2 regions of the Carnobacterium viridans genome follow, and region 1 is predicted to be linked to the other one. Evidence: predicted binding sites of a transcription regulator. Region 1 holds the regulator's gene; the other holds the start of a gene.
The links. Region 1 encodes CtsR, which represses protease genes until heat stress. Its sites were predicted from a motif close to TTGGTCAAAAAAGGTCAAANA; they were not measured.

Region 1 (10,548 bases):
AAGGAACTCGGCAAAATGACCCCGTAACTTCGGGAGAAGGGGTGCTGACCAATTGGTCAGCCGCAGTGAATAGGCCCAGGCGACTGTTTATCAAAAACACAGGTCTCTGCAAAATCGTAAGATGACGTATAGGGGCTGACGCCTGCCCGGTGCTGGAAGGTTAAGAGGATGGGTTAGCTCTCGGGCGAAGCTCAGAATTGAAGCCCCAGTAAACGGCGGCCGTAACTATAACGGTCCTAAGGTAGCGAAATTCCTTGTCGGGTAAGTTCCGACCCGCACGAAAGGCGTAACGATCTGGGCACTGTCTCAACGAGAGACTCGGTGAAATTATAGTACCTGTGAAGATGCAGGTTACCCGCGACAGGACGGAAAGACCCCATGGAGCTTTACTGCAGTTTGATATTGAGTGTTTGTACAGCTTGTACAGGATAGGTAGGAGCCATTGAAGCCAGGACGCCAGTCTTGGTGGAGGCGTTGGTGGGATACTACCCTTGCTGTATGACCACTCTAACCCACAGCCCTTATCGGGCTGGGAGACAGTGTCTGACGGGCAGTTTGACTGGGGCGGTCGCCTCCTAAAGTGTAACGGAGGCGCCCAAAGGTTCCCTCAGAATGGTTGGAAATCATTCGCAGAGTGTAAAGGCATAAGGGAGCTTGACTGCGAGACCTACAAGTCGAGCAGGGACGAAAGTCGGGCTTAGTGATCCGGTGGTTCCGCATGGAAGGGCCATCGCTCAACGGATAAAAGCTACCCTGGGGATAACAGGCTTATCTCCCCCAAGAGTCCACATCGACGGGGAGGTTTGGCACCTCGATGTCGGCTCATCGCATCCTGGGGCTGTAGTCGGTCCCAAGGGTTGGGCTGTTCGCCCATTAAAGCGGTACGCGAGCTGGGTTCAGAACGTCGTGAGACAGTTCGGTCCCTATCCGTCGCGGGCGTAGGAAATTTGAGAGGAGCTGTCCTTAGTACGAGAGGACCGGGATGGACACACCTCTGGTGTACCAGTTGTTCTGCCAAGGGCATTGCTGGGTAGCTATGTGTGGACGGGATAAACGCTGAAAGCATCTAAGCGTGAAGCCCCCCTCAAGATGAGATTTCCCATCACGTAAGTGAGTAAGACCCCTGAGAGATGATCAGGTAGATAGGTTGGAAGTGGAAGTATAGCGATATACGGAGCGGACCAATACTAATCGGTCGAGGACTTAACCAAAGCAATACCCGGTGTACGAAGGTAAGCAAACGAAAGACACTTTAGACTTTATCCAGTTTTGAGAGTCCAACGGACTTTCGATTGAAATTGTGTGGTGATGAGGGCAAGAAGGTCACACCTGTTCCCATGCCGAACACAGAAGTTAAGCTTCTTAGCGCCGATGGTAGTGAAGGGTTTCCCTTTGTGAGAGTAGGACGTTGCCACGCAGATTCAATTAAAATTTTATTTCCCATGGAGGTTTAGCTCAGCTGGGAGAGCATCTGCCTTACAAGCAGAGGGTCGGCGGTTCGATCCCGTCAACCTCCACCATGAGTCATTAGCTCAGTTGGTAGAGCATCTGACTTTTAATCAGAGGGTCGCAGGTTCGAATCCTGCATGACTCATAACTAATCATTCAAGTAAGGTTAGTTATGCCAGACTTTATGCGGGTGTGGCGGAATTGGCAGACGCACTAGATTTAGGATCTAGCGTCGAGAGACGTGGGGGTTCAAGTCCCTTCACCCGCACCATTTTTTAGTTGAATGATTAGTGAAGTACCACTTTAGCCGGCTTAGCTCAGTTGGTAGAGCATCTGATTTGTAATCAGAGGGTCGAGGGTTCAACTCCTTTAGCCGGCATTTTTTTGCGAAAGTAGTTCAGTGGTAGAACATCACCTTGCCAAGGTGGGGGTCGCGGGTTCGAATCCCGTCTTTCGCTTACTAGTTCAACTAGTGAGGTCATTTGTAAGAATGAAAAGCTGTTCTAATGCCGGGGTGGCGGAACAGGTAGACGCACAGGACTTAAAATCCTGCGGTGAGTGATCACCGTGCCGGTTCGATTCCGGCCCTCGGCACCATTTGCACCCATAGCTCAATTGGATAGAGTACTTGACTACGAATCAAGGGGTTAGAGGTTCAAGTCCTCTTGGGTGCATTTCTTTTGAAAAAAAGAACAACTCAGTAACGGGAAGTAGCTCAGCTTGGTAGAGCACTTGGTTTGGGACCAAGGGGTCGCAGGTTCGAATCCTGTCTTCCCGATAAATATTTAAAAAGATAATTTCTCTAATATTAGAGAAATTATCTTTTTTTGTCTATTTTTTATATGAGTATGATTGTGAACAGAGGGGATTTACAAGCAGAATTAGGAGAAAGTGAGTAGAGATGCTTTTCAAATCTTCTTATTTCTCGTATAATAAAAGTCAGTATTAGTCAAGAATGCTCCAGAAGCTAACTGGCAGCATCCTCCACTATTAGTTTAATTTGCTTTTAGCAATTTTAAGGGTAAGCTAAATAATACGTCTAGTGTTAGGACTAAAAGAAAAGGAGTGTTACTAAAAAAACACCATTGCAATGTAGAGTAATTAGAGCTAAAATTCTTACCATACATTAACATGTTTTAGTAACAAGTACCCCATGCACAATCAAAACATGTCGGATATCATTGAAGCTTATTTAAAAAAAGTTTTAGGCCAAGATGAACAAGTCGAAATTAGGCGGAGTGAAATGGCAGATCGCTTTAATTGTGTTCCTTCTCAAATAAATTATGTGATAAATACTCGCTTTACGGTACAACAAGGCTATTTAGTTGAAAGTAAACGTGGTGGCGGCGGGTATATAAGAATCATTAAAGTGAAATTGTTAGATGAAGCTGAAATGCTGGATATGATGATCGATATTATTGGAAAAAAAATTTCTCAAAAGAATGCATATTCTATTATAGAAAGATTATTTGAATCTGAAATGTTGATTAAGCGAGAGGCAAATATCATGTTAGCAGTAATGGAAAAGTCACTCCTGAATTCTAGCGGAGCAGATGAAAATGAATTAAGAGCTAGATTACTAATAGCTTTTTTAAACAATTTAAAATATGAGTAAAGTATAAAAACGGAGGCGAAATGAATGGATGAATTATTTTCTGAAAAAGCAAGAATGGTTTTAATCATGGCGCAAGAAGAAGCAAAAGGATTTCGTCACCATTCTGTAGGAACTGAGCACATTCTTTTAGGATTGATTATGGAGCAAAATGGTATCGCAGGAAAAACGTTGAGACAATTTTCTGTTACTGAAATGGATATTCGTGAAGAAATTGAACACTTTACTGGTTATGGAACGATGAAGTATCTTTCTAAAAATGCGATTCTTCCTTATTCGCCAAGAGCCAAACAAGCTATTACGTTTGCAACAGATGAAGCAAGGCGTATGGGCTCAGACCTTGTTGGCACAGAACATTTATTGTTAGGATTATTGCGTGAAGAAGATATTTTATCCTCTAAGATTTTAAACAACTTAGACATTAATCTAAATAAAGCTCGTCAAATCGTATTGAAAAAAATCGGTTTGAGTGATGTAACAAATGGTAAAGGAAGAAAAGCCAAGCCAACTGCTAAACAAGTCGCCGGTACACCTACTTTGGACTCACTAGCTCGTGATCTAACAGCAGTCGCAAGAGAAGGGAAGCTGGATCCAGTTGTTGGTCGTCACAAGGAAATCCAACGTATTATCCAAGTTTTAAGCCGCCGAACAAAAAACAATCCTGTTTTAGTTGGGGAACCGGGTGTTGGTAAAACAGCGATTGCAGAAGGTTTAGCGCAAAAGATTATTGATGGAGAAGTTCCCGCTGCATTAGCCAATAAGCGGTTAATGATGTTAGATATGGGTTCATTGGTAGCAGGCACAAAATATCGTGGTGAGTTTGAAGAACGAATGAAAAAAGTGATTGATGAGATTTATCAAGATGGCGAAGTTGTCTTATTTATAGATGAGTTGCATACTTTAATTGGTGCTGGTGGAGCAGAAGGTGCAATCGATGCATCTAATATTTTGAAACCTGCATTAGCTCGTGGCGAGTTGCAAACGATTGGGGCAACAACTTTAGATGAATACCAAAAGTATATTGAAAAAGATGCAGCTCTAGAAAGACGGTTTGCACCCATTCATGTGGATGCTCCTTCAGAAGAAGAAGCTGAAGAGATATTGTTAGGCTTACGTTCTCGTTATGAAGAACATCATGGCGTTGAAATTACAGATGAGGCAGTACATGCTGCTGTTAAGTACTCATCGCGTTATATTACATCAAGACAACTACCAGATAAAGCCATTGATTTGATAGATGAATCAGCTTCGAAAGTACGATTAGATGTATCGAGTAAACCTTCGCCAGTTGCAGCTGCAGTTACAGATTTAGAAGCTTTAATACAAGAAAAAGAAGAAGCTATTCAATTACAAGATTTTGAAAAAGCAGCAAAAATTCGTTCAAAAGAAATGAAGCAGCGTAAAAAGATTGAAAGTTTCATTCAAAAACAAGAAGGAAAAGCTGCTTCAAATTCTTTACAAGTAACGGAAAGAGATATTGCGGAAGTTGTCGCTTTATGGACAGGTATTCCAATTCATCAAATGGAACAAAAAGAATCAGACCGTTTGATGAATTTAGAAAAAGTGTTGCATAAACGTGTAATTGGACAAGAGCAAGCTGTGGGTTCAGTTTCTAGAGCGATTAGACGATCTAGAAGTGGTTTGAAAGATCCAAACCGTCCTATTGGGTCATTTATGTTCTTAGGACCTACAGGTGTCGGTAAAACAGAATTGGCTAAGGCACTTGCGGAAGCTATGTTTGGAAATGAAGAAGCTCTAGTTCGAGTAGATATGTCTGAGTTTATGGAAAAATATAGTACGAGTCGTTTAATTGGTTCACCTCCCGGATATGTAGGTTATGATGAAGGTGGTCAATTAACTGAGAAAATTCGTCAAAAACCTTATTCCGTTATTCTATTTGATGAAGTTGAAAAAGCTCATCCGGATGTATTTAATATTCTATTACAAGTCTTGGATGATGGTCATTTAACAGATGCTAAAGGACGAAAAGTTGATTTCAAAAATACGGTAATGATTATGACATCTAATTTAGGCGCAACAGCATTAAGAGATGAAAAAGCTGTTGGGTTTGGTACAGCAAGCAATAAAAAAGACCATTCAGCTATGGAAAAACGAATCATGGAAGAATTGAAAAAAACGTTTAAACCTGAGTTTATCAATCGGATTGATGATTCGATTGTTTTCCATTCTCTAGAAAAAGAAGATTTAACTCAAATTGTTAAATTAATGGCACATACCATTATTAAACGATTGAAAGATATGGATATTGAAGTCAAAATCACTCAAGCGGCTATTGATGTGATTGCTAAAGCTGGGTATGATCCTGAGTATGGAGCACGTCCAATTCGTCGTGCACTTCAGAAAGAAGTAGAAGATCGATTGAGTGAAGAGTTATTGAGCGGCCGAGTTAAAATTGGTGATCAAGTCACAATAGGTGCTTCAAAAGGAACGATTCGGATTACAGTAAAAGATCCAAAAAAAGCAAACGAAAAATTGTTGGCTACCAGTGAGAACGTATAATTCGATTGTTAACAAGAAAATAAAAACATCTGCTATCTCTTAAAGATAGTAGATGTTTTTATTCGTGTTTTAATTTTCTTTCTGCTATGATGAAAATAAAGAAATGACGAAAGGAAAGTGGCTATTCATGAAAAATTCAACGAAAGCTTTATTAATAGGAGTTGGAACAGTCGTTGCAGTGGGAGCAATTATTGTTTCTTCTTCAAACATGGCAATGGAAAAAATCGAGTCTAAAATCAATCGTAAAAGAGCAAGATACTTTGTAAAAGAAAAATTAAAAGGAAACGAAAAAGCAATGACTGTTGTAGATGACTTATCAGATATGGAAGTAGCAAACTTATTGAGTGTCGTAGACAAGGTTTCAGATTTAAGAGGTAGCGTAAGCTCTTATGGAGATCATTTCAAAGACACGACTAGTGATTTTAGAGATGCTTTCATGGAAAAAAAACAGGATTGGAAACATGAACTTAAACACCATAAAAAAGATTTAAAACATAAATTAAAAAAATAAACTAAATTTTCATTCATAAAAAAGAAGACTCTTGCGTAAAGTTATGGCTTTACGCAAAAGTCTTCTTTTTAGATTGTTAATAAGTAACAAAGAAGTAAATCATTTCTATTTTTTAATGAAAAACCGGATTCTTCATAGAAACGATCTAACCGGTATTGCAAAGTATTTCGATGGATAAAAAGATATTTTGCTGCCAAGCTAATATTTCCTTGGTTTAACCATATGGCGGTGATCAATTCTTTAGTCTCTGGATGTGAGATCAGGTCTTTTTTTAAGTGTTGGATAATAGAACTTTTTGAGAGAGCATCTGAAGCATAATAACTAAGAGCAACATCAGGTAATGAAAAGATTTGTTTGTTTCCTTTCAGTTGATTAAAAAATATCGCTTGTTCTTCTTTAAAAAAACGTTTGAAGTCTATAGAAATGGGCCAATGTTGCCCGATATAGCCACTAGTTTTAGTAGAAAAATCATCATCTAAGGTTTGTAAAATCCCAATTGTTTCGTCTTGGGTGATTGAATAATCTGAATAACGGTGGATCAATAGCCCGTAGTGATCATTAATAAAAAAAGCCTCTTGTACATCTTTAAAAAAGCTTTTAAAAGAACTTAGCCATAGTTTCTTATCAAATCGTGTATCTTTTTTATTAATATCAAATTGAATAATTCGATAAACTCCGGTTTCGACAGGCAAGTGCAGCTGATCATCTAATAAAAAGTCCGACCATTTTGATTGCGGATTACCTGTATTTTCGTTAGAAACCGTTTTGTTAAAGACAAGGTAAAGTAATTTTATTTCTGAAGAGGTTAATTGTTTTTTATCAAAGTGAATCCATTGATTATCGTAAGGAAACGTTAAATAATTCGGATCATTTTTTGTGTCATCGGTTAAAAAGGCAGACGGGTAAATAGATTTAAACTGATTAAAATTCATAAAAGCACTCCTTTAAATGAAAACCATTACAATTAGTCTATAGTGCTATTCTATCATTTTTTTCATAAGTTTGTAGATAAATTATGCTATGATAAAGAAAAGAACAGGTAAAGGAATGGGAAGATGTTAACCACAGAAGATAAAGCGTATTTTATGCAAGAAGCGATTAAAGAAGCTTACAAAGCCAAAGAAAAATTAGAAGTTCCCATTGGTGCAGTCGTTGTATTAAATGGAAAAATCATTGGTCGTGGACACAATAGAAGAGAAGAATCGAATGATGCAACGACACACGCTGAAATGTTAGCTATTCAAGAAGCCAATCGAAATTTAGGGAATTGGCGATTGGAAGAAACTCAGTTATTCGTGACATTGGAACCTTGTCCTATGTGTAGTGGCGCAATGATATTATCTCGTGTAAAAGAGCTTTATTATGGAGCTAGTGATCCTAAAGGTGGTACAGCGGGCACATTGATGAATTTACTGACGGATGAACGGTTTAATCATCAAGTTCAAATTGAATCAGGTCTTTTAGAACAAGAATGCGGCGAATTGCTAAGCAACTTTTTCAGAGAATTAAGAAAGCGTAAAAAAGAAGAAAAGTTACAAAGAAAAGCTAAACAAAACAAAACAGACGGTAACCAAGTATAATACAAGGTTACCGTCTGTTTTGTGTTAAATGAGTTTACTGTTGCATCATATCTTGATCTTTTGTAATGACTGCTTGAGTCGCTTTAGTGATAGCAGATATAAAACCAGTATCTTCTAAGGTTAGAATCCCTTCAACGGTTGTTCCACCAGGAGAAGAAACCTGGTCAATCAAATTCCATGGTGTTTCTTTACTGTCTAATACTAATTTTCCACTTCCAAGAACAGCTTGAGCAGCAATTTTAGTTGCTACGTCTTTAGACATTCCATTTTTTACAGCGGCTCTTGCTAATGAATCGATAAATAAAAAGACAAATGCGGGTGAACTCCCAGCAATCGCTGTGAAGGTACTAAAGTCCTTTTCAGGTAATACAATTGTTTCGCCAATCGCTTGGAACATATTTAAAACGAATGCTAACTGTTCCGGAGTAGTATAGTCATTTCCACAAAGGGCAGTCATCCCTTCACCAACTTGTGAGTTTAGGTTTGGCATTGCTCGTATGATAGGCGTTTGATGGCCTTCATTCAATAAGTCGGATAGCTTTTGAAGTGTGGTTCCAGCAGCAATAGAAACCACTACTGGTTGATGAGCAGCAATTTCCTCTTTTATGTCTGCTAAAATAGATGGAAAAACATTAGGTTTAGCTGCAAGTACTAACACATCAACTTTTGCTGCTAATTCTTTATTCGATGAACAAGCTTGTGTTCCAGTTTCACCAGTAAACTGCGTTAATTTTTCTGGAGTTGTATTGTGTACATAAATATCTTGATTCGAGGTATGTCCATTTTGTATCATTCCTTTAATAATGGCACCAGCCATATTTCCAATACCAATGAATCCTACTTTCATAGTCAACACTCCTCCATTTTCATTTTCATTGTATATTTTACCATAGATAGAGAAATTGTTTTATCGTATCTTCGTCAAATGGTGTTGATAGAAGAAAATAAAATTTCTTCTGGAATAGACGGGGTTGCTTGTGGAGAGCCATGGAATCGTCTCAAGCTGCTCTATTCTAGAACGTGTTTCAAAGAGCAGTCCTGACGTCCACTTTGTCATGGCTGTAGTTGCTTTAGCTACGTACAGACATGATACACTTAGGCACAAGCCTACAGTGCTTCTATGTAATAATCGATGGTCGTTGACCATACTGCGCTTATTCGCTCCAGTTGCCCTAGCTCTTGCGGCTTCAGTCGCTTAGAGATAAGGTATGCGTTAGAAGATTCAGGTCTAAACGCTTTTAGTCACACTCCCAATGAAGCGCCAACGCTTTGTAATTCGCATTGAATTCAATGCATGGCTACAAGCAAATCTTATTCCTCCAAAAATTTCGGCCATTAATTTAACTAAGCTATCAACACTAAGAAGCATAAAGCCTTTTTATCTATCCCTTACAATAGCTAAGTAGAATTTTATTAGTAGTTAATAGTATGATAATATACAGGTATAGAAGCAGAAGTAGGGGGTTAGCTGATGTTTGACAAGATACGCAATCCAATTCTTTTTCAAGGCACGTTAACCAAAAAGAACTATTTTGAGGGCTGGTACTATAAACAAGTTTCAATAGACGAAAAAGTCAGTATCAGTTTTATTCCAGGAGTGAGTTTAGTTAAAGGTGATGAGCATAGTTTTATCCAATATATCTATGTAACGTTAAGTGAACAAAATGAGCTAGTTACAAAAACAGGGTATATTCGGTACCGTTTAGATGAATTTAACTACCAACACAAACCATTTTCAGTTCAAATTGGAGATAATACATTCACAGAATCGTTTGTGTCGATCCAACTCAAGGATGAACAGGTAACTATCCAAGGAAAATTAACATTAAATGATTTTCAAGACATAAAAAGGACTGTGTTTTCCCCTTCCATTATGGGTGGGTTTGCCTATATTCCAAAAATGGAGTGCTACCATGGTGTAATCAGTATGAATCATACTTTAAAAGGTTTTTTGAATATAAATAATCAAAAAATTGATTTTACGATGGGGAAAGGCTACATTGAAAAAGACTGGGGTACTTCTTTTCCAAAGGAATACACATGGATACAATCCAATCATTTTAAAAATCCAAGTACTAGTCTCTTTTTTTCAGTAGCACATATTCCATTTCATGTGATAACATTTAAAGGATTTATCTGTGCTCTAGTAGTAAAGGATAAAGAGTACCGATTTGCAACATACAATAACAGTAAAATTTCAATAAAAGATCAAAAAAGTGACACAATAACTATTTTTCTTGAAAATAAAGAAGCTGAACTAACTATCAAAGGCACTATCACAACTGCTGGTGAATTGATTGCTCCAAAAGAGGGCATTATGACTAAAGTGATAAAAGAAGGCTTATCTGGCGAAGTTGAAATTTTTCTGAAGGATAAGAAAAGTCAAACCGTGTACCAAGATTTTAGTAAATTAGCAGGTATAGAAATAGTAGAACCTTAAACGAAAGGGATGGAAAAATGACAAGCGACAAAAAGAAAATCTTTTATCATTTTTTTAATTATGAACTAGGAACGCTTTCTTTAGCTGCAACTGAAAATGGACTGTGTTTTGTAGGATCTTTAAACGAACCCTTGAGTGAACTGGAATTAGGAATCGCAAGAATATTCCCAAAGGCCATTTTAATTGAAGATGACATAAAACTAGAGATATATCATCATCAACTCATGGAATATTTTACGGAATCTAGAACCACGTTTACTTTTCCGATAGATGTTGATGGAACGCTTTTTCAACAAAAAGTATGGAGAGCTTTAAAAGGCATCCCATATGGCGAAACAAAATCATATGGAGAAATCGCTGCTCAAATTGGACAGCCGGGTTCTTATCGAGCTGTAGGAACAGCAATAGGAAGAAATCCATTGTTGATTGTCGTTCC
Region 2 (10,548 bases), 1.6 Mb from region 1:
TTCACGTTCTCCACGTGATGGACGTTTCATCGAAACTGTAGGAACATACAACCCAGTTGTTAATCCAGCAGAAGTAAAAGTGGACGAAGAAGCAGTATTAAAATGGTTAGCAAATGGTGCTCAACCTTCTGATACAATTCGTAACATCCTTTCAAAAGAAGGCATTATGAAAAAATTCCATGAATCAAAAAACATTAAATAAAAAGGATGTTTTCTATGGCTGACATAAAAGATTTAATTCTTACAGTTGTAAGTCCTCTTGTAAGTCATCCTGATGAGTTGACAATTGATGTAGTAGAAACTGAAGAGTTTTTAGAATATCAATTGTCTGTTCACCCTGATGATGTTGGACGAGTAATTGGAAAAAAAGGTCGCGTAGCAAAAGCTATTCGTACAATTGTTTACAGTGTTAGAGTTCTTGGACCCAAACGTGTAAGATTGACAATTGCCAATAGCTAAATTCCGGAAAAGAAATCATTTCTTCAATAAGAGATGGTTTCTTTTTTTATAAATGATTTTATTAGACATCCAGCTAAATAGATACTTAAATGAAAAAAATTAATTGTAAATGAGGGAACGCAATGAAAACATTGTACAATGTAGGAAAAATTGTTAACACACAAGGGATAAAAGGTGAAGTTCGAGTTATTTCAAAAACTGACTTTCCCGAAGAAAGATACAAAAAAGGGTCTACGTTATCCTTATTTCAAGATGGTAAGTTAGTAACGGATTTAACTGTTGCAAGCCATCGTAAACACAAAAACTTTGATATCCTATCTTTTGAAAACCACCCAAATATCAATGATGTAGAAAAATACCGTGATGGCATCCTAAAAGTTAGCGAAGACCGCTTAACAGAATTACCACAAAATGAATTCTATTTGCATCAAATTGTTGGATTGACTGTACAAGACGAAGAAAAAAATACTATTGGAAAAATCAGTGAAGTAATGTCACCTGGTGCTAATGATGTATGGGTAATTGAACGTCCGAAAAAGAAAGATCTGCTGATTCCATATATTGAAGAAGTCGTATTAGATGTTGATTTAGAAAACCAACTGGTGACGATTCATATGATGGAAGGATTAGATGATTAATGAAAATTGATGTTTTAACTTTGTTTCCACGAATGTTTCAAGGACCATTGACCGAATCCATTATTGGAAAAGCAATTGATAAAGACCTGCTACAAGTAAATGTGATGAATTTTAGAGACTATACAGATAACAAGCACCAGAATGTAGATGATTATCCGTATGGCGGCGGTGCAGGAATGTTATTAAAAGCGCAGCCTATTTTTGCTGCCATAGATGCAATCAATGAAGAGGCGCCGGATACTAAAAAGCGAGTCATCTTATTGGATCCTGCTGGTGTTCCGTTTACTCAAGCGGTAGCAGAGGAACTGGCAGAAGAAGAACATCTAGTATTTATCTGCGGACATTATGAAGGTTACGATGAACGAATTCGAACATTGGTAACGGATGAAATTTCGTTAGGGGATTATGTTTTAACCGGTGGAGAACTAGGTGCTATGGTAATGATCGATGCGACAGTACGTCTGTTACCAGAAGTTCTAGGAAATGATCAATCAGCTAAAACAGACTCTCATTCCACTGGATTATTGGAGCATCCTCAATACACTAGACCTGCTGAGTACCGTGGTATGAAAGTTCCTGATGTGATCATTAGTGGAAATCATAAAAAAATAAAAGAATGGCAAGACAAAGAATCAATTAGACGTACGCTGGAAAGACGTCCAGATATGCTTGAAACGGTCTCATTATCAGCTGAACAACAAAACTATTTAAAAGAACTAAAAATGGAGAGAGAAGCTTCTAAAGAATAAAGAAACCAAGTTTATCAGAGTTTTTTCTGAGAAATAAGGAAATTTACTTTACACCCTTTAGTGCTTATGTTAGAATTATTTGGTGAGCGGGTAAAGCCTGCCATTAAAACGATGTTCCGCTGTATCCATATGTGATATATGAAGGTTTGTTGGAAGGAGAAAAACATAATGAGTAATTTAATTGAATCAATCACTAACGAACAATTACGTGAAGACATCCCAGCTTTCCGTCCAGGAGATACTGTACGTGTTCATGCTAAAATCGTTGAGGGTACTAGAGAACGTATCCAATTATTTGAAGGTGTTGTAATCAAACGCCGTGGTGCTGGAGTTAGCGAAACTTATACAGTTCGTAAAATTTCTAATGGAATCGGCGTTGAACGTACATTCCCATTACATTCACCACGTGTTGCTCAAATCGAAGTTGTTCGCTTTGGTAAAGTACGTCGTGCTAAATTGTACTACTTACGTGCATTACATGGTAAAGCAGCTCGTATTAAAGAAATCCGTCGTTAAGATGAATTTTTTTAGTTCTAACTCTCCTGAGTTAGAACTTTTTTTGTTTTCTTAAATACGCTGTTAATTATGAATAGAGTAGGTTATAATTGAAAATGAAAAAGTGATTAGAACTAAAAAAAAGTGGGGTATTGTAGAGTGAATAAAGCATTAGTAAACTTTGAAGCCATCTTGAAGGCGAAGCATGTGCCTTTAGCTAAAAAAGAAATAAAAAATGGACAAATTTTGTATAATGGTAAATTTAAATTAAATGATCAGCAAGCTTTGCCATTTGGGGTTGTTTTTGATAATAAAGAAGAAGGCATCATTGATTTTCAAATTGTGTACCATAAACTAGCTTATGTAACAAACTTTGATGCAAAACAAAAAGTGTTAGAAGTTTTAAATGAATTAAATGAAATGAAAACAGGTTACTATCGTGTTTGTCTTGCTGGAGATGGGGAAATTTATATGAGACTTCTTTCACGGACAACAGAAGATGTAAGAGCAGCTTATGAAATGATGATCGTAGGATCAACAATCGCTAAAAGTATTCTTCCTAAAATAGAAGAAGCTGTAGGGAAAAAATAGATTCAATAGAATCGTTATCATGAAAAGAGAGTAGGGATTTCATGAAAGACCGCAAACCGTTATTTCATGCTGAGATAGTTAACGAAACAGGCGTGAATGGTCAAGCATTTGTAAAAAATGGCGGACTGAATGTTAAACTGTCCAGTCCCTTAAGTGATGAGGAAGGTACAAATCCTGAAGAATTACTTGGATTATCGTTTAGTACATGCCTTAATGCTACGATTCAATCCTTGCTAAAAGCAAGAGGAAAAGAGAATGAAAGCCGCGTTGAAGTTCATGTTGACTATATGCGTGAACCTAGTGGAATCGGATTTTTCTTTAATGTAGAAGCTTTTGCAAAAATTGAGGGACTACCTTTTGAAGAAAGCGAAAAAATCGTAGAAGAAGCTGAAAATCGTTGTCCTGTATCTAAATTATTGGCAGGAAGCCAGACAGTTTCTGTAACAGCAGTTGAACAATTTTAAATAAAAAAAGCTGAAAAGACCTTCAAGTTCATATTTGAAGGTCTTTTGTATTTTACTCACTAAAAAGGTGTTGCACTATCTGTAATTGATAAATTGCAAATCAATTGGGAGATCTGTATCTCTTAATAGAGCAATAACTTGTTGTAAATCATCACGATTTTTACCGGTTACTCGTATTTGATCGTCTTGTATTTGAGTTTTAACTTTAATACCAGATTTTTTAATCAGTTGAGTAATCGTTTTTGCGTGTTCTTTATCGATTCCATTAATTAAGTCAGCGAATTGACGAACATTTCCACCAAAAGCTTTTTCAGTTGCAGAATAGTGGAGATTTCTTGTGGGAACGCCTCTTTTAACTAATTTGTTAGACAATACGTCTTTTACTTGCTCTAATTTAAAATCATCATCTGAAATTAAAACCAATTTTTCTTTTTCTAATTTGATCTCGCTGATGGAGCCTTTAAAATCAAAACGATTGGCGATTTCTTTTGTTGCCAACTGGATGGAATTTTTTATCTCTTCCATATTCATTTCTGAAACGATATCAAAACTTGCTTCTTTTGCCATAATTGTTTCCTCCTTCTACATTGTGCTCTTAAATTGTACCACAAAGACGTGTGCAGGAGAAGGAAACGGATACAAATGAGAGTGTAATGAATAAAACTATTTTTTGCTTTCTTTATAAAGAAAAAATTGTTATCCTTGTTTGATTAAGTAAGTAGGGAGTTGCCAAATGACAAAATTAAAAACACCAAATTTTTGGATCGAACACATAAAAAAAATCTTTTTTATCTTTTTTGCAGCTATTACAAGTGCAGTGGCATTAAATAATTTTTTAATACCTTCTAACATTTATGCTGCTGGTATTAATGGAACTTCGCAATTATTATCAGATGTTCTTAGCAACAATTCAGGAATTCTAATTGATACAGGTGTCTTGATCCTTGTGTTTAATATTCCAATTGCAATCCTTGGATGGTTTAAGGTAGGAAGAAATTTTACATTATATAGTTTTTTGACCTCTATATTGATTTCGATGTTTACAGTTATCTTGCCCATTAACCCGCTGAGTACAGACCCGATGATGAATGCTTTGTTTGGAGGCATTATTAGTGGAGCTGGAATTGGTTTCGCGTTAAAATATGGGTTTTCAACTGGTGGAATGGATATTATTTCAATGGTGTTAGCTAAAACAACCGGAAGATCAATTGGAACGTTAACATTTGCCATGAATTTGCTGATTGTTTCGTCAGCTGGTTTTTTATACGGTTGGGAATATGCTTTGTACACATTGGTATCGATTTATGTTATGACTAAAATGATTGATACGATTCATACTAGTCATCAAAAAGTGACGGCCATGATCGTGACCAATGAACCAGATGCTTTAGTAAAAGTCATTCATGAAAAATTAATGAGAGGTATCACCATTATTCCTGCAAAAGGAGCTTATTCAGGAATGGATCGTTCTATTTTAATGGTGGTAATCACTCGCTACGAGATGTACGAACTTGAACAAGCGGTCAGAGAAGCAGATGCTTCAGCATTTGTTAATTTCATGGAAACGAATAAAGTGTTAGGTGAATTTTGGAGTTCTGATCGACAAAAAGAATCTCAATTAAAAAAATAAAGAGTTCTATACTTTTTAGTGTTGATAGCTTAGTTAAATTAAGGACACGAAATTTCTGGAGGAATAAGGTTTGCATGTAGCCATTCAAAGAATTCAATGCGAATTACAAAGCGTTAGCGCTTCAGCGATTACGCTTTGTTTAAGGCTTGAAAGTCTGAAGACTATGAACTTTAGTCTTCAGGCGGTTCCATGGCTCTCCACAAGCAAACCCGTCTATTCCAGAAGAAATTTTATTTTTTCTATTAACACCATTTGACAAAGAGTCAAATAAAGTAAGACAAGGAACCATTCTTAATGAATGACTCCTTGTCTTTTTTTACGCTTAATTAAGGAAGAAACTAAACTAATTTAAAGTAATTTTCTAAATAATGAGCCAAACCTTCTTCGTTATTGGTTTTTTCCGTTATATCATTTGAAATGTGTTTTAAAGTATCAATTCCATTTTTCATGACTACACCATGTCCTGCATATTGAATCATTTCATAATCATTATCTTCATCACCAAAAGCAATAATATCTTTTTGTTTGATACCATATACTTGAGCAATGCGTTCGACACCTAATGCTTTTTGTACACCTGCTGCTACGATTTCTAAACAAGGTGTTTGTCCGCCCCAAGTTCTAATCTCGACTGAATCGCCATAACGAGCTGCAATTTTTTCAATGATATAAGCTTGGTTTTCTTTATCCGTAAAGACACAAACAGCAGTAGGGTCTTCTTTTAAACTAGAAGCTGTTAATTTTGAAGCGCTTTTTTTTCCTTCTGGAAAGAAATCGCTATAAGGGACGAAATAGTTATCTGCAAAAACGGTGTCTCTGAGTTCAGCAGCAATTAAGTGGATGTCTAACTCTTTTTTTAAAGTCAGCATATCTAAGGCAATTTCACGATCTAATGTTTTATGGTATTGCGATTTCCAATTTAATTGGTCTGGCAAATGGCACAACGCTCCATTAAAGTTAACCATAGGCGTTTCCATACCTAATTGAGTATAAAATTGTTTGCTGTTTCTATAAGGTCTGCCTGTTACGATTGAAACAAGGTGACCCGCATTTCTTAAAGTTGTAAGAACCTTTTGTGTTCTTGCTGAAATTTCTGAACGATTGTTCAATGTAGTGCCATCTAAATCAAGAGCAATTAATTTTTTATTCATCAAAATCCTCCGACTATTCTTCATTTGTCTTTATAAAAGCTTCTATGTTTCTTTTGTGCTACACTTACTGCATAGAACCTTTACAAATAGTGTACCACAAAGTTCATAAGAATAAATATAGAAAGAGGTTAGATAGATGATAACGGTAAAACAAGAGAACGTAAATGGTATCCCTATATTAGAAGTTGTTTCAACAGAAAGTATAAATAAAACTTTACCAACTGTTGTTTTTTATCATGGGTGGACAAATTTTAAAGAAAGTTCTTTAGTTCATGGATATGAAATCGCTAGAAAAGGATTTAGAGTACTGATTCCTGAAGCTTATTTACATGGAGAAAGGAGTCAAGGTGCTCCAGTAAATGAAAGAAGTATGGAGTTTTGGGATGTTGTCCAACATAGTTTAGTAGAATTTCCAACTATAATCGATTATTATGTAAAAGCGGGATTAACAGATCAAAATCGCATCGGCGTGTCTGGCCTTTCTATGGGCGGTGTAACAACTTCCGCATTGTTAACGCACTATCCTTGGATAAAAACTGCTGTTGTCTTGATGGGAAGTCCCGCGCCAATTCCTTTTTCTAAATGGTTATTGACCTCTAAATGGCAACAAGGAGTAGAAATTGATTTTGAGTCAGAACAATTTGCTCCTGCTATCGAATCGTTAAAAGCTATTTCACTCGATTTACAACCTGAAAAAATTGATGGTAAATTTGTTCATTTCTGGCATGATGAAGATGATGATTTAGTACCTTATCAACCAACTTTTGATTTTTATAAAAAAATAAAAGATCAAGATTATGGACAATATGTGAGTTTTACAACGACGGAAGGACATGGTCATCATGTCCCTTATATGATTTCGGTTGAAACAGCTGAATATTTCAATAAACATTTATAAAAAAATCACAATCTCTCGTTGAAATGATTTACTTCACCTCTTATAAGAGGTAAAATAAAGTCAAAAATGAGAAGGTGGTTACCCAATGGAACCAACTAGTGAAAATCAAATAGAAGAGCTTAAAGGATGCATAATGACAGCTTTAGAACAAGTTATCGATCCAGAACTGAATATTGACATTGTCAATCTAGGGTTAGTTTACGCTATTGAACTAATGGATGAAAATCACTGTGTGATAAAGTTAACGTTAACAACAATGGGCTGTCCATTAGCAGATACCATTACTAATGATATTATGACAGCTATGCAATCAATCCCTGAAATTACTTCAACCGAAGTTAAGCTAGTCTGGTACCCTGCTTGGGATACCAGCAGAATGAGCCGTTATGCAAGAATTGCATTAGGTATTAGATAAAGAAAAGTTTACTCTGTTAAAAGTTAGAGTAAACTTTTTAAATCTAGTAGTTGAAACAATGTTGAGAGCAAATTCTAATCTCTTAAACCTGCAAATTGAGTTCAAAGATTCAATTGTTTTCGTTTGACCTTTACTGATTAATTGAATATAATAAGATTAGAAAAATCAAGGAGGGGTTCCAATGGATATAGAAAAAATGACCACAACAATGCAGCAAACTCTTGGTGAAGCTCAAAGTATTGCCGTAACGAGAAAGCATCAAGAAATTGATCTTCTCCATTTATGGAAAGTGTTTTTGACTCCTGACCATTTTGCACGTGGACTTTATCAATCTCTCGGAATCGATACAGATGATTTTGAATTTTTTGTAGACCAAGAATTAGACAATTATCCAACTGTGGAAGGCTCAAATGTTCAATATGGACAAGGAATGAGCCAAAATTTATTTCGATTGCTAACGGAAGCTGATACTTTAAGGGCTGAATTTCAAGATGATTTCCTTTCAACCGAAATTATTTTGCTAGCACTTATGAAATTAAAGAACCACAGCTTGACAAAGTATTTAAGCAAAAATGGATTAACTGAAAAAGCATTAAAAGCTGAAATTGAAAAAATAAGAGGAGGAGATCGCGTGACCTCACAAAATCAAGAAGAAACTTATCAAGCACTTGAAAAATATGGAACTGATTTGGTTAAGGCGGTAAGAAGCGGAGACCAAGATCCAGTCATTGGAAGAGATGATGAAATTCGTGATGTGATTCGTATTTTATCTCGTAAAACAAAGAATAACCCTGTACTGATTGGAGAACCCGGTGTTGGTAAAACGGCCATAGTAGAAGGGTTGGCACAACGAATCGTTCGAAAAGATGTTCCCGAAAACTTAAAAGGAAAAACTATTTTTTCATTAGATATGGGCGCGTTGATCGCAGGAGCTAAATACCGTGGTGAATTTGAAGAACGGTTAAAAGCAGTCTTAAAAGAAGTGAAAAAAAGCGAAGGGCAAATCATCTTATTTATTGATGAGATCCACACTATTGTAGGTGCAGGTAAAACAGAAGGCAGCATGGATGCAGGAAATCTATTGAAGCCTATGTTAGCTCGTGGCGAATTGCACTGTATTGGTGCAACCACACTAGATGAATACCGGAAATACATGGAAACGGATAAAGCGCTGGAAAGACGCTTCCAGAAAGTACTCGTTGATGAGCCAACTGTAGAAGAAACCATCAGTATTTTAAGAGGACTAAAGGAACGTTTTGAAATTCACCATAGTGTAAATATCCATGACAATGCTTTAGTTGCTGCTGCAACGTTATCGAACCGCTACATTACGGATCGTTTTTTACCGGATAAAGCCATTGATTTAATAGATGAAGCTTGTGCAACGATTCGAGTGGAGATGAATTCACGACCTACTGAATTGGATCAAGTTTCGCGTCGTTTGATGCAGCTGGAAATCGAAGAAGCAGCGTTGAAAAAAGAGAAAGATGATGCTAGCATCCGAAGATTAGATATCATTCAAGAAGAATTATCTAATCTTCGTGAAGAAGCCAATCAGTTGAAAATGAAATGGGAAACTGAAAAAGAAGAAGTCGCTAAATTGCGTAATAAACGTGCTGAAATTGAAAAAGCGCGTCATGAGTTAGAAGAAGCTGAAAGTAACTATGACCTAGAACGTGCCGCTGTTTTAAGACATGGGCAAATTCCTGCTTTAGAAAAAGAATTGAAAAAGCTGGAAGAGGAACAATTAGCTGCCCAAGGCAATTCAATCAGACTTGTGCAAGAATCGGTAACGGATGAAGAAATTGCTGTCGTTATTGGTCGGATGACGGGTATTCCTGTTAGTAGATTAGTTAAGGGAGAACGTGAAAAATTAATGCACTTAGATACGTCATTAAGTGAACGCGTTATCGGTCAAGATGAAGCGGTACAAAGTGTATCAGATGCGGTTATCCGGGCTCGAGCTGGTATACAAGATCCTAATCGTCCGCTAGGTTCATTCCTGTTTCTAGGACCTACTGGTGTAGGGAAAACCGAATTAGCTAAAGCTTTAGCCGAAAACTTGTTTGACTCGCAAGATCATATGGTGCGAATCGATATGAGCGAATATATGGAAAAACATACTGTTTCAAGATTGATAGGAGCACCTCCAGGTTATGTTGGATATGATGAGGGAGGGCAATTGACCGAAGCGGTAAGAAGAAGTCCGTATACTATTGTCTTGTTAGATGAAATTGAGAAAGCTCATCCGGATGTATTTAATATTTTATTACAGGTATTAGATGATGGACGCCTAACCGATTCTAAAGGCAGAATGGTCGATTTTAAAAATACCGTTTTAATTATGACAAGTAACATTGGTTCTGATTTATTGTTGGAAGGCACGGATGAACAAGGACAAATAAAAGAAGCGACAAAAGAACATGTGATGTCATTATTAAAAACATCCTTTAAACCAGAGTTCTTAAATCGAATCGATGATACAATTTTATTTGCACCACTTAGCATACAAGTTGTGAAGAAGATTGTTCTCAAATTAGTACACAATTTGTCAAAACGTCTAGCAGAACAAGATATTGAACTGACTATTTCAAATGAGGCACAAATATGGATAGCGGAAAAAGCTTATGATCCTATGTATGGTGCGAGACCGTTGAAGAGATTTATTACTAAAGAAGTGGAGACACCTTTAGCTAAAGGAATCATTTCTGGAGAAATCCCACCAAAATCTAAAGTAACAATTACACTAAAAGAGGATCAACTATCTTATGAGACAGTGATGTTAAATGATTAAACAAAAAAAAGACATTCATTAGAATGTCTTTTTTTTGTTTATAAAAGCTTATTTAGTTGCATGTCCATGTTTTTGATCAGGAAAAGACTTGGCAATTAAAATAACCATAACGCCAATAAATAAGCCAATAGCGGATGCCATAACAAAGTTATACGAACCGCTTGATAATGAGCTACCAATGTAATTTACAGCTTGTCCTATAAGGAATCCCCAAAATAATGTCACTAAATATTTCATGATATAACCTCTCTTCTTTTACACGTT

Region 2: a site for CtsR is predicted at 7,611-7,631, ahead of clpB (ATP-dependent chaperone ClpB). Genes of this name have one in related genera too.

Annotation. Positions count from the first base shown of each region.
Region 1 is NZ_FNJW01000008.1:1,762,826-1,773,373, forward strand. Features, by position in the region: rRNA gene BLT48_RS09925 (23S ribosomal RNA) at 1-1,211, shown strand, start outside; rRNA gene rrf (5S ribosomal RNA) at 1,302-1,417, shown strand; tRNA gene BLT48_RS09935 (tRNA-Val) at 1,445-1,520, shown strand; tRNA gene BLT48_RS09940 (tRNA-Lys) at 1,522-1,594, shown strand; tRNA gene BLT48_RS09945 (tRNA-Leu) at 1,636-1,720, shown strand; tRNA gene BLT48_RS09950 (tRNA-Thr) at 1,756-1,828, shown strand; tRNA gene BLT48_RS09955 (tRNA-Gly) at 1,836-1,907, shown strand; tRNA gene BLT48_RS09960 (tRNA-Leu) at 1,958-2,046, shown strand; tRNA gene BLT48_RS09965 (tRNA-Arg) at 2,050-2,123, shown strand; tRNA gene BLT48_RS09970 (tRNA-Pro) at 2,154-2,227, shown strand; gene BLT48_RS09975 (CtsR family transcriptional regulator) at 2,603-3,064, shown strand; gene BLT48_RS09980 (ATP-dependent Clp protease ATP-binding subunit) at 3,089-5,581, shown strand; gene BLT48_RS09985 (hypothetical protein) at 5,709-6,092, shown strand; gene BLT48_RS09990 (helix-turn-helix domain-containing protein) at 6,161-7,024, opposite strand; gene tadA (tRNA adenosine(34) deaminase TadA) at 7,148-7,672, shown strand; gene proC (pyrroline-5-carboxylate reductase) at 7,707-8,519, opposite strand; gene BLT48_RS10005 (tocopherol cyclase family protein) at 9,144-10,112, shown strand; gene BLT48_RS10010 (methylated-DNA--[protein]-cysteine S-methyltransferase) at 10,130-10,548, shown strand, end outside.
Region 2 is NZ_FNJW01000008.1:155,667-166,214, forward strand. Features, by position in the region: gene rpsP (30S ribosomal protein S16) at 1-202, shown strand, start outside; gene khpA (RNA-binding protein KhpA) at 217-459, shown strand; gene rimM (ribosome maturation factor RimM) at 582-1,097, shown strand; gene trmD (tRNA (guanosine(37)-N1)-methyltransferase TrmD) at 1,097-1,846, shown strand; gene rplS (50S ribosomal protein L19) at 2,015-2,362, shown strand; gene BLT48_RS02240 (hypothetical protein) at 2,501-2,932, shown strand; gene BLT48_RS02245 (OsmC family protein) at 2,974-3,396, shown strand; gene BLT48_RS02250 (YajQ family cyclic di-GMP-binding protein) at 3,472-3,963, opposite strand; gene BLT48_RS02255 (YitT family protein) at 4,130-5,026, shown strand; gene BLT48_RS02260 (Cof-type HAD-IIB family hydrolase) at 5,365-6,177, opposite strand; gene BLT48_RS02265 (prolyl oligopeptidase family serine peptidase) at 6,314-7,075, shown strand; gene BLT48_RS02270 (metal-sulfur cluster assembly factor) at 7,161-7,490, shown strand; gene clpB (ATP-dependent chaperone ClpB) at 7,672-10,284, shown strand; gene BLT48_RS02280 (YjzD family protein) at 10,333-10,521, opposite strand.